3 regions of the Paludibacterium sp. B53371 genome follow, and region 2 is predicted to be linked to each of the others. Evidence: riboswitches for the same ligand, from Rfam matches in the RefSeq annotation. Region 2 holds a riboswitch; each other region holds the start of a gene.

Region 1 (3,932 bases), 1.6 Mb from region 2:
CCAGGCCGAGGGCGCGTGTCACGCTGCCGGGCAAGGAAGGAATCTGCAGATTGGCCAGTCGGGTCAGGGCGCACAGCATGTCGATCAGCGCTTCGCCCTGCGGGGCCTGGCCGAGAATGTGCAGACCGTCGCGAATCTGTGCCGCACCCAGTTCGCACAAATAGCCATCAATGTCTTCGATCAGGTGCGCGACATCGACTCCGTCCATGCCGGCCAGGGTCTTCGGGACGCCGTGCTCGTCCGGTGTGTCGTCCCAGTGGTGATCGTGATCATGGTGATGGTGGTCACCATGGTCATGGTCATGATCGTGGGGGTGCGGGTGGCCATGGTGATGGCCGTGAGCAGCGTGCGGTTTGCCCGCCGGACGGTAGTGGGCCGCCCCCTTGACCGGGGTGCGGTAGCCGCTGCTGGCTGCGGTGGCGGGCCTGAGCGGCGGGTGGGCATGGTCATGATCGTGGTCATGACCATGCGCCAGCATGGCGCCCAGGTCAGCATCCAGCTTGGCCTCCTTGATCAGATCCCAGATCTGCTGCTGCAGGATCGGCAGCTTGGATGGGTCCAGCATTTCCACCTGGTAGTACTCGTCGACCAGCTGAGTCAGCTGTGCCAGCGGTCCATAGGTGTCTGCCGTGGTCATCGGTGGCGTCAGATGGTCGATGATGACGGCGTGGGCGCGGCGCTTGGCCTGCGAGCCTTCGCCCGGATCATTCAGGATGAAGGGATAAAACAGCGGCATGTCACCCAGAACGGCATCGGGGAAGCAGTCTTGTGACAGACCTACGCCTTTGCCGGGCAGCCATTCCAGCGTGCCGTGCTTGCCGACATGCACGATGGCATCAGCCTGCCATTCGTCGCGCAGCCAGCAATACAGAGCGTAGTAGTGGTGGGTCGGCGGCAGGTCCGGGGTGTGATAGATGGCATCCGGATCCATGCCGTAGCCGCGCGGCGGTTGCAGGGCGACAAAGGCATTGCCGAACTGCATGCCCGAGAAGTAAAGCTGCTCCTGATGCACATAGGCCGTACCGGGGGCCTCACCCCAGCGCTGGTTCATGCGTTGTTGCAGCGAGGCGGGCAGTTCGGCGAACCATGCTGCGTAGCGTGCCGCCGGCACCCGCGCAATCGCCTGCATCATCTGGGTACTGGTCAGGTAGTCCTGGTCGTAGGCTCCCCGGTCAATCAGCTGGTGCATCAGGCTGGTGCTGTCTGCCGGCAGTCCCTCGACCTGATAGCCATGGGTCTGCATGGCTTGCAGGATGGCCCAGAGCGAGGCGGGGGAGTCCAGGCCGACGGCATTGCCGATCTGTGCCGCCTTGCTATTGGAGTTGGTGAAGATGAAGGCGATGCGTTTCTCGTGCGCCGGGGTGGTGCGCAGCCTGACCTGACGTGCCACGATGCCGGCCAGACGGCGGACCCGGTCGGGCACCGGGGCATAGCTGGTTTCGCTGCTGGCCTGATCGGCATGCGCCTCCTTGAAGGAAACCGGCACGCTGATCAGTCGGCCGTCAAACTCCGGCAGTGCCACGTTCATGGCGGTGTCCAGCGGGTTGAGGCCGCGGTCGGCTGCGAGCCACTGCGCCTCGGTCATATTGCTGGTGATGGCTTGCAATACCGGCACATCCAGTTGCTCAAATGCGCTCACCGACCAGCCTGCCTGGGTCGCACCGTCAGGGTTGACTTCGCCGATGGCAAAGGAGGTGGTGTTGACCAGCGCCTCGATCGGCTCGGCCAGCAGATCATTGAGCGCCGCCGGCAGTCCTTGCTCGCCCGGCGTGCGCAGCGAGGCGGTAAACAGTGGCAGGGTGTTCAGCTGGCGCTCGTGCAGGGCATCGATCAGGGCATCGACAAAGCGGGTATTGCCGGACAGCCAGTGGGCGCGATAGAACACCAGGCCGACGGTCGGCCATTGGGGGTTGCGGATGGCGCGCCAGTCATCCAGCGTTGCCAGGGCGCCCAGTTCCGGATGGTACAGGCCGTGGTCCGGCAACGTGAGCGGCTCGGCATAGCCATGACCGGTCATCAGCAGGCGGTCGGAGAGACAGCGCAGCATGTGAGCCAGATTGTCGCTGCCGCCAGCCTGCAGATAAGCGTTGATTTCCTGTTGCAGCCCGTGGCCGACATTGCACAGGGCGGTCAGGTCCGGGTCGGGCTCGCCGGTGCCGCTGATGATCACCAGATGGTGATGGTGCTGGCGGATATGGGTCAGCAACAGGTCGAAGCCGGCGATGGCTTCGGCGCGGCCCAGGACGCGTACCACGAAGACGCTGGTGTCGCGCAAAGGGCCGTTCAGCAACTGCTGCATGGCCTCAGCACTGTCGATGGCTTGCAGGTTGATGCCGTTGACGGCGACAAAGTCGGCGGGCAGCGGGGCGCGCAGCAGGGCGGACAGATCAGTGCCGGCGTGGCTCAGCAGGGCAATGCCGTGACTCATGCCACACCTTCGGCAGCATGGACGGACAGGAAATGGTAGCGGTGCATCGGCGCCCTCGGATGACGTTGTGTCGTCGAGAGCGAGGGCAGCAGTCTGGGGAGAATGGTCCGGTCTGCATGCTTGTCCACCAGTACACCCCGACTGGTTCTAGCTCACGTCGACAAGTCTGACGGCCGGTCTCCTGGCTCGCGCGTCATCGCCTTGAATCGCCTTCCCGGTCGGATGCCCGGTGGCAGTGGATTCAGACTCTTCGCTTACAGTTGCGGGGGCAGCTGCGGCATTGAACCGCATTCCCGTTTCACCCGTTGCAACACGGGCACCGTCATGTAAAGGGCGAATATTACGTGATGAATGGGTAACTTTGGTAAAAAAATGAACAAAGTTTGACTTAGGTCGGGATAGGAGGGGGGAGTATCCTCCGGCGGCACAGGCAATCGTTTGCCTGTGCCGCCGGCGTTAGCTTTTGACCAGGGTGAAGCTGGCCAGCGCCTGATCCAGTCGCGCCCAGTCACTTTCTTGCGCTGGCAGACCGAAACGCAGGCTTGGCGGCGCGTCGAATAAGCGGGTGAGGATGCCCTGGCTGGCCAATTGCCGATGCAGCATGGCCGCTTGCGGATGGCACACCCACTGGAATAGCGGCGTGGACCCGCCTGGCGCCAGGCCATGCCGGCGCAGCAGCGTGGCCAGCCGGTCACTTTCGGCCGGCAGGCGCTGGCGCATGGCCGCCTGCCAGGCCCGGTCCTGCAAGGCCATTCTGACGGCCTGGCGTGCCGGGCCGGCCAGGGTCCAGGGGCCGAGCTCGTCCTGCAGTGCCTCGATCAGCGCTGGCCAGGCAAAAACAAAGCCGGCGCGCGCGCCGGCCAGGCCAAAGAATTTGCCGATGGAGCGCAGGATGATCAGGCCGGGCTGTCCAGCCAGCGGCAGCAGGCTGCGTTCCGGTGTGACGTCGAGGAAGGTTTCATCCAGCACCAGCCAGCCGTCGCGTTGACGCAGGCGCGCATGCCATTCGCGCAGTTGGGCCGGCTCGGGCAGCCAGCCGGTCGGATTGTTGGGGGTGCACAGCTGCAGCACGTCCACTTGCGGCAGCGCGGCATCAATGTCTTCCGGTGCCAGGCGCAGAACATGGTGTCCCTGCTTTTGCCAGGCGTACGGGTGTTCTGCGTAGGTCAGTGTCAGCATGCCGACCCGGCAGGGCGGGCGCAGGCGCGGCAGGGTCTGGATGGCGGCTTGCGAGCCGGCCACGGCCAGTGGTTGTGGCGCCGCGTAGAAGTCACTGGCGGCTTGCTCCAGACCGTCGTCCAGCTCCGGCAGGCGCTGCCAGCTACTGGCCTCGATGGCCGGAACAGGCCAGCCATGCGGGTTGAGGCCGGTCGAGAGGTCGACCCAGTCTTCCAGGGCGATACCGTATTGTCGCGCGGCGGCGCGCAGTCCCCCTCCGTGCTTAAGCATGCCAGCCTCCCCAGCACAATGCGGCCAGCAGTCCCAGCAGTCCCCAGGCCCACAT
Region 2 (3,932 bases):
CCATGGCCGGCGCCATCGGGCGGCTGCGGCTGCGGCTGGCGCAGCATACCGGTCGTCCGCTGGCGCCGTTGCTGCTCAGTGGCGGGGATGCCGGCAAAATCGCCCCGCTGCTCGCAAGCCCCTGTGAGATCGTGGATAATCTGGTACTTACCGGTTTATTAGAAGTGGCGGACAAGACATGAAGTGGTTTCTGGGCCTGGTCGTGGCATTGAATCTGTTTGTCGGCGTGGTGGCCTTGCTGCGCCAGCACGATCCCGTGGATATCCACAGCCATGAAGTCTCACCCGAGCAACTGAAGGTATTGCCGGCCGGCTGGCAGCCGCAGGCGTCGGCAGCCATGGCCGCCTCGGCGCCCTTCGTGGCCTCGGCACCCCTGACCCTGACCCAGACGGTCACTTCGCCGCTCGGCAAGGCCGCATCGGCCCCGGCGGCCTCGGCGCCGACTGCCAAGTCCGCCGTGTCGCCCAAGGGTGACAAGCCTGCTGCCAAGGCACCCGCCCAAAATGACAAGTCCGCCGCGCACGACAAAGCCAAGGTTGCCTCGGTGCCGGCCGCCCATGCCGGCGAGCCGGTGGCCCGCCAGTGCGCCCAGTGGGGTGGCCTGAGCCAGGCGCTGCTGGATCGTGTGAAGGGCGGCTTGCCGACGCTGCGTCTCAAGTCGGCGCAAATGCACAGCCAGCTGGTGGACGACAGCAGTGCGACAGGCGGTAATCTGCGCTACTGGGTTTACATCCCGGCCAAGCTGGCCAGCAGCAAACTGTCCGGTGAGTTGGCGCAAAAGGGATTCGACAACTACGTGGTGCAGAACGAAGGCGACTTCAGGGGGGCGTTGTCGCTGGGCCTGTTCGGCAAGCAGGAGGGGGCACAGGCACTGGTCGACAAACTGAAGAAGGCCGGCTACCCGAAGGCCGAGATCCAGGCTCGGGGCAAAACCCAGCTGACCCGTCTGGATTTCAGCGATCTGAGCGACAGCCAGTTCAAGGCGCTCGGTGCGCTGCAACAGCGCCTGACGCCGGGCATTGCCCTCAAGACCGTCGCCTGCGGACGATAGGCGATCAGGTGATCAGCAGGGGCGGAGCGATCCGCCCCTTTTTCATGCCGCTCCGCCGCCCAATGGCGCGTCCAGTCGCATCAGATAGGCCGGATGATCCTGCAGAATCGACAATTGCACGAAGCCGCCGGGCTGAACCGTGATCAGCCGTGCCACACTCCGTTCCATTTCCAGTAATTCCGCCAGCAGGATGGTAATCACCGGTGCATGGGTCACCAGCACGCGGTGACAGCCGCGCGAGGCGGCGATCCAGGCAGAAAAGCCGCTGAGCACGCGGGTATGGAAGGCTTCCGGCGATTCGCCGCCGGGTGGCGTCAGTTCGCCCTGGCGCCATTGCGCCTCCCAATTCGGTGTCTGTTCGCCCAGCTCGCTCAGCGGCACGCCTTCCCATTCCCCCAGATCCTGTTCGGAAAAACGCTCATCCACCTTGAGGGGGACCGAGGCGGCCAGCGCGCGCCGGACGGCGAATTCGCGGCAACGATTGAGCGGGGAGGTAGCCATGCAGGAGACCGGCGCCAGGGCGGCGATTTGTTGCCAGCTGCGGTCCATCATGGCACTGCCTGCTTCGGTCAGCGCTGCCTCGCGCTGGCCGGTCAGCAGGTTCTGGTGGTCGATGTCGCCGTGACGCAGCAGCGTCAGCGTATAGGGGTTCATGGCAGATCTGTCAGGTTTGACAAAGGCTTATGACCTTATTCCAAGTCAAGTTTTCTGGCAACCACAAACGGGTATAATGCCGCCGTCAGGTGCTTGCCAGCCAGTCGGCCAGGCGAGTGAAACGGGAAGCCGGTGCAAGACCGGCGCTGCCCCCGCAACGGTAAGGTCCGGCGTGTCCCTACGCCAGGGCTTCGCAACCAGCCACTGCCCTCGGGCGGGAAGGCGCGAAGCCAGTGACCAAGCCCGGAGACCGGCCTGGCCAGGGTGTGAGTGGATGCACACCCCACAATGCTTGGCGTATCGCGGGGAAGCGATCACACAGCCTGTATGCCTGCCGGTGTCATTCTGTCGTGCTGTTGTCCTTGGCGTGCCGCAATAAAAATGTTTTTACGGATGACAGAGAACATGTTCCAACTCAGACACGGTGTCGCCCTGGTCGCGCTTTGCTTTGCCGGCGCTGCCCTGGCCGATGATCTTCCCGAATTCAATGGTGGTGACGTGGTTGTGACCGCCAGTGGTGTACCGCAGACACGTGGCGTGGCGCCGGTCAGCGTTAGCGTGATTACCGCGCAGGATATCGCCAACAGCAGTGCCCGCACGGTGCAGGAAGTGCTGTCCTCTGCTGCCGGGATCAATGTAATTAATATGGGTGGAACCTCCTCTCAGGTTGATTTGCATGGATTTGGCATAGGCGGTATCAGCAATACGCAGATTTTGGTCGATGGCGTGAAACAGAATACCAATGATCTTGCCGCCCCTGACCTGAGCTATATTCCTTTAGCCAGTATTGAGCGTATCGAAGTTGTGCGTGGCAGTGGCGCCGTTCAGTATGGGAGTGGTGCAACTGGGGGGGTGATAAATATCATCACCACCGCAGGTTATCCAGAGAAGTCATCGGTGAGTCTGACTCAGATGTTTGGCAGTTTTAACACACGTCAAACAGATGCCCATTTCAATTTGGCAGGGGTACGCTTCAGCCTGGACGGTTATGGCCAGTCTTTGAAAACTGACCATTATCGCCTTAACAATGATGAACGCAGGGACGCAGGTGGTTTGGGGCTAAATTGGAAGCTCGACGATGGCAAAGTGCGCCTGTATGTCCGCTCTAGTAGCGATAGTGAGCGACTACCAGGTCCTGTGTATGTGCAGCCAGCAAACGGCGTGAATCAGTTTAATACTAATCCGACTATCTCGAATAAGTTGTATGACAATGGCTTTGTTAAAAATAATGAGGTTGGCGTGCAGGGTGATCAAGCCATAGGTCTTGGCCGTCTCTATTTCCAATTGGCCTCACGTGATAAACGTACGGATTCGACTTATGGGCCGAATAGCTTTTCTCATACAACTAGTTGGTGGTCGGACCAACGGTTGCTGACTGAAGATAGTGGCAGCCTACGTTATGTCCTGCCTTTTGCTGTGGATAATCGTGTCACAATCGGTACCGACTGGATGTTCGGGAATGCTACGGATAACTCTAATAATCTGCCAAATGCATTTCCCTATCTCAGCTCGACATCTTCCAAGCAACGACATCAGGCACTGTTTTCTGAAGCAGAGTTAGGTCTTTGGTCTGGCGCGCGTATCACCATCGGTGGTCGCGTCCAACGTGTAGATGATCTTGTTCATAACACCAATACTTATGCAACCTTTGGTTCGACCACAGATCTGGAGCTGCATGCATGGCAGTTGGGTATGAGGCAGGCATTAGGGTCAGACTGGAGTCTTTTTGCGAATCATGCCCAGAGCTTCCGCCTGCCAAACTCCGATGAGCTAGTCAATAACAACAATGTTGTTGCCCTCCAACCTCAACTGTCTCACGATCAGCAGCTTGGTGCAGAGTGGGTTAACCGCGATAGTCGTGTTCGAATTGATATATTCCGCTCTGATGTGACTAATGAGATTGCTTATATTCCGAATGCCATTACATTAAATTACGGGGCAAATGTGAATTTGCCTAAGACACGTCACCAGGGGCTTGAAGTAGAGGGGCAAACGCGGCTTATGCAGGTACTTGATCTGCATGGCAACCTAACTTGGCAAAAAGCCACATTTAAAGAGGGTAGTTACAGCGGGAGCAGCCTTGTAGGACGGTCTATTCCAATGGTCCCTCAGGTAATGGCCAACCTTGGGATATCTTGGTCAATAAGAGAGAATACTCGGCTGAATGTGGATGCTCAGTACGTAGGCAAGCAATATATGGACAATGATCAGGTGAATCAATATCCAA
Region 3 (3,932 bases), 1.0 Mb from region 2:
CACCTGTCGCAGCAGGGTACGGGCCTGACCGATGCTCAGCGGCAGCGGACCTTCCGGGATCAGGCCGTCGCGCATCAGGATTTCGGCCAGATGAGCGACCCGCGGCAACCGCAGATCGATCGCCCGGACCACCTCGCGCTGGTTGAACACTTCAGCCGGACTGCCGCCCAGCAGCATTCTGCCGCGATCCAGCAGAAACACCCGATCGGCCAGCAAGGGCACGATATCCACATCATGGGTGGCAAACAGCAGGGTCACACCCAGCTCACGGTTGATCTGATTCAGCAGCGACACCAGCATCCCGGCGGCCTTCGGGTCCAGCGCATTGGTCGGCTCGTCGAGCACCAGCACCTTGGGACGCATGGCCAGCACGCAGGCCAGAGACAGGCGCTTCTTTTCCCCCCCGCTGAGATTGAAGGGGTTGCGACTGAGGTAATCGCTCATCCCGACAACCTCCAGCGCCCATTTCACCGTCGCGTCCAGCGTCTCGCCGCGCTGTCCCATATTCATCGGCCCATAGGCCACTTCACGGTACACCGTGGCATTGAACAACTGGTCGTCGGCATCCTGAAACACCATGCCGACCTGACGGCGCAAGGCCGGCAGATTGGCACGACAGACGGGCAGGCCTGCCACGGTCACCTGTCCCGAGCTCGGCAGCAACAGACCGTTGAACAACTGGAACAGGGTCGACTTGCCGGCGCCGTTGGGGCCAAGCACCGCCACCCGTTCACCGGCAGCAATCGACAGATCCAGCTGATGCAGGGCCTGACAGCCATCGGGATAGGTGTAGCTGACCTGATTCAGCTCGATCATGGGGTGTGTCATCGGTGGTCAACCCAGCCAGTAATTGAAAAAAGCCAGCAAGCTCAGTGCGCACAGGCCAAGCAGGCCGACATAGTAATCCCGCCGGGAGATGGCCGAACGGAAGTGCGTCATGACCGGACTGTTCTCGTCATAGCCGCGCGCCAGCATGGCCTGATAGATGCGCGTGCTGCGATCCAGCGACTTGATGAGAATGCTGGCCGCCAGCCGGCCGACATCGGCCACACGCCCAAGCCAGCCGGCCTCGGCCCCCAGGCGGCTCAATTGCGCCCGCCGCATGGTCTGTGCGGTGTCCTGCAGAATGAACAGGTAGCGGTACATCATCTCAGCCAGCTCGATCATGATGAGCGGCACTCGACAAAGCCGCAGGGTCGCCAGAATCTCCACCATCGGGGTCGTCATCGCCAGCAGCGCCGCCAGGGTCACGGCAGCCATGATGCGCAGGAACAGCAAGCCGCCGTATTGTAGCCCCTCGGCATACACCCTGAGCGTCCAGCCCCAGAGCGGGACTTGCCACAGCACCTGACTGCCGCGCGTCAGCATGACACTGAGCAGCACCACCCAGGCAATACCCAGCGGCATCAGCAGACGACGACACAAATCGCGCCCGTTGAGCCCCAGCAGCGCGAACAGCGCCAGCGCCCCCAGCCACAGCGCGAGCGCCAGCACACCATGCCGCAAAGTCGAGGCCACGACGACCGCCGCCAGCAACAACAGGGTCTTGATGCGGCCATCTGCCCCGGCCGCGGCCGAGGCAGCGACGGCATCATGGCGTGCCAGGCTGACCACTCAGTCTTCCTGCTGACAACGGCACTGACCTTCACGCCGCCCGAAAAGCCGCAGCCAGTGATAGCCGACAATCAGACCGGCAAAGAAGTTGGCAACCGAGAAAGCGCCGACCTGGGCATCGCCCGGCAGCTCAAGGAAGGGATGATGATCGCGCTGCGTGACCTGGGTCGCCAGGTTATTCACATGATCATCCGTGCCGGCGGCTTCCATCTGGTGTGCACTCATATAGCGTGCCGAGACAAAGATGAACAGCAGCAAGGCACACATCACGGCCAGCATGCAGCGGGTAAAGCCATCGAAGAAACGGTTCTGCGACAGATCGCGTGCGGGATGTGACATCTCAGGCTCCTTTGCTGACGAGGATGCCGGGCAACAGATCGGGCCGGCGGCTGGCCATCGCCTGCAGCACGACGGCGGTAAACACCCCCTCGGCCAGGGCCAGGGGCAACTGGGTCGGGGCATAACCCATGAAGAAAATCATCCACTGGGTCAGCAGCGGCATATTGCCGTGCAGACTCCAGGCCAGCTCGAAGGCACTGACCAGATAAGTCATCAGGTCACCGACCACCCCGGCCAGGCCGGCGGCCAGCCACAGCGGGCAATTCAGCGCGCGCAGGCTTTTCCACAGCACATAGCCGGACAGGGCGCCGGCGATCCCCATCGAGAAAGTATTTGCGCCAATCGTGGTGATACCGCCATGACCAAGGAAAATTGCCTGGAAGAACAGCACGATGGTGGAGATGACCGCGGACGCCCAGGGCCCGACCAGAATCGCCGCCAGCGCCGTGGCGCAAGGATGCGAGCATGATCCGGTCACCGGCACCGGCAAGTGCATGGCGGAAATGACGAAGACCGCCACGCCGATCATGGCCAGGAACGGCTTATAGGACAGGTTTTCCTGTACCTTGCGTTTGATCTGATAAATCCCGGGAACGACGAACACGGCGGTCGCCGCGTACCAGACTGCGCATGCCTGTGGTGACAGGATGCCATCTTCAATGTGCATGAACTGCTCTCCCTTGCGAAGAACGGATCCGGCGGATCCAAGCCGGCCAATCACCAAGGGAAATCCGATCCGGAGCCACACACCGAAGTCGCAGGCGCACAACCGCAGAACCGTTCCCCACCCCAGAGATTGGCACTACCGATGACCCAGGCCGGTCTTCTGGCTCGCCTTCATCCTCCTCGGCCGGCCTTCCCGCACCGCAAAGCGGCACAGTGGCATGTGGCAGATTCGTCAGGCCTACAGCAGCGGGGGCTGCGCCGGACTGGCTGCATGGCAGCGTCACCGGCTTCCCGTTTCACTCCTCCCATGGACATGGGTCAGAGCACCTGGATCAATTGTCATGTCAGGACGACGTGTCGTCCGACATAAAATAGCTTCGCAGTATACCCCTTTGTCAAACAAGCCGCGCGGAGTCAGGTCAAGTCCAACGCACAAATGTAGCCAGTTGCGCTTACTGCAGCATGTAGGTTTCGTACTCAAGCCGCTCCAGCTTGCGATCCAGCGCCGCCAGCCCGATCACCACCGCAATCAGCATGGCTCCGGCAAACCCATAGCCATACCAGGCGGGGTTGAGTTGCAAGGTGATTCCCGTCAGCAGCATGTTGAGCAACAAAAAACCGCTGGTCGCCGCCAGCACCACGCGACGTTTGTCGAGGTAGAAAAAAATGTTGATGATGCCGAGGAACACCACCTGCAGGCTGGCGGCAATCACATCGACCTGCAACAGCGGCAGGTACAGGACCGAGATCCCCAGCCAGCGCAACAGCTCGGCGCCGCTGGCAAACAACAGGATGGCCGCAATCGACTGCACCTTGACGATCTCGTACAGCCCGGTACGCAGGGCATCGACCATGCCGTTGCGGACATTCTCGATATGCTGCAGCGAAGCGCCTTCCCGGACCGCGCTATAGAAGGCATCGTAATACTCGACGAAATCGGTTTCGATGCGCATCAGGAACACCGCCATGCCGGGAATGATCGCCAGATAGGCCAGAAAGACCGGCATATCGTAAATGATCGAGGCATGCAGCGGGCCGATCACCGCCTGACCGGTGGCCGGGGCATACCAGAACATCAGCTTGTCCACCCAGATACCCAGGTTGTACAGCAGACCGATCCACATCAGCGCGGTATGGCGATGGGCCTTGTGGAACATTTCAAACGAAATGAACAGACGGCCGGGAAACTCACGGTAGATCAGCAACAGCAGACCGAACAGCAGCACGCACTGACCGAGCACGAAGCCGGCCAGCAGCCCCTCCAGACCATGGGTATTCAGCAGCAGCGAGCCCACGACGGTGGCGCCGTAACC

The links. A riboswitch is a leader RNA that binds a small molecule or an ion and turns the genes downstream of it on or off. The one in region 2 is predicted to bind cobalamin.
Region 1: it holds a riboswitch for cobalamin, as region 2 does, so the genes downstream of both, JNO51_RS08650 (cobaltochelatase subunit CobN) here and JNO51_RS16165 (TonB-dependent receptor) in region 2, are expected to answer to the same signal.
Region 3: it holds a riboswitch for cobalamin, as region 2 does, so the genes downstream of both, JNO51_RS03620 (energy-coupling factor ABC transporter permease) here and JNO51_RS16165 (TonB-dependent receptor) in region 2, are expected to answer to the same signal.

Annotation. Positions count from the first base shown of each region.
Region 1 is NZ_CP069163.1:1,800,937-1,804,868, reverse strand. Features, by position in the region: gene JNO51_RS08650 (cobaltochelatase subunit CobN) at 1-2,428, opposite strand, end outside; cobalamin riboswitch at 2,582-2,767, opposite strand; gene cobD (threonine-phosphate decarboxylase CobD) at 2,885-3,877, opposite strand; gene cbiB (adenosylcobinamide-phosphate synthase CbiB) at 3,870-3,932, opposite strand, start outside.
Region 2 is NZ_CP069163.1:3,383,855-3,387,786, reverse strand. Features, by position in the region: gene JNO51_RS16180 (type III pantothenate kinase) at 1-182, shown strand, start outside; gene JNO51_RS16175 (SPOR domain-containing protein) at 179-1,051, shown strand; gene JNO51_RS16170 (histidine phosphatase family protein) at 1,094-1,705, opposite strand; cobalamin riboswitch at 1,776-1,979, shown strand; gene JNO51_RS16165 (TonB-dependent receptor) at 2,111-3,932, shown strand, end outside.
Region 3 is NZ_CP069163.1:760,345-764,276, reverse strand. Features, by position in the region: gene JNO51_RS03635 (energy-coupling factor ABC transporter ATP-binding protein) at 1-816, opposite strand, end outside; gene cbiQ (cobalt ECF transporter T component CbiQ) at 835-1,614, opposite strand; gene JNO51_RS03625 (hypothetical protein) at 1,615-1,953, opposite strand; gene JNO51_RS03620 (energy-coupling factor ABC transporter permease) at 1,955-2,620, opposite strand; cobalamin riboswitch at 2,752-2,965, opposite strand; gene pelG (exopolysaccharide Pel transporter PelG) at 3,072-3,932, opposite strand, start outside.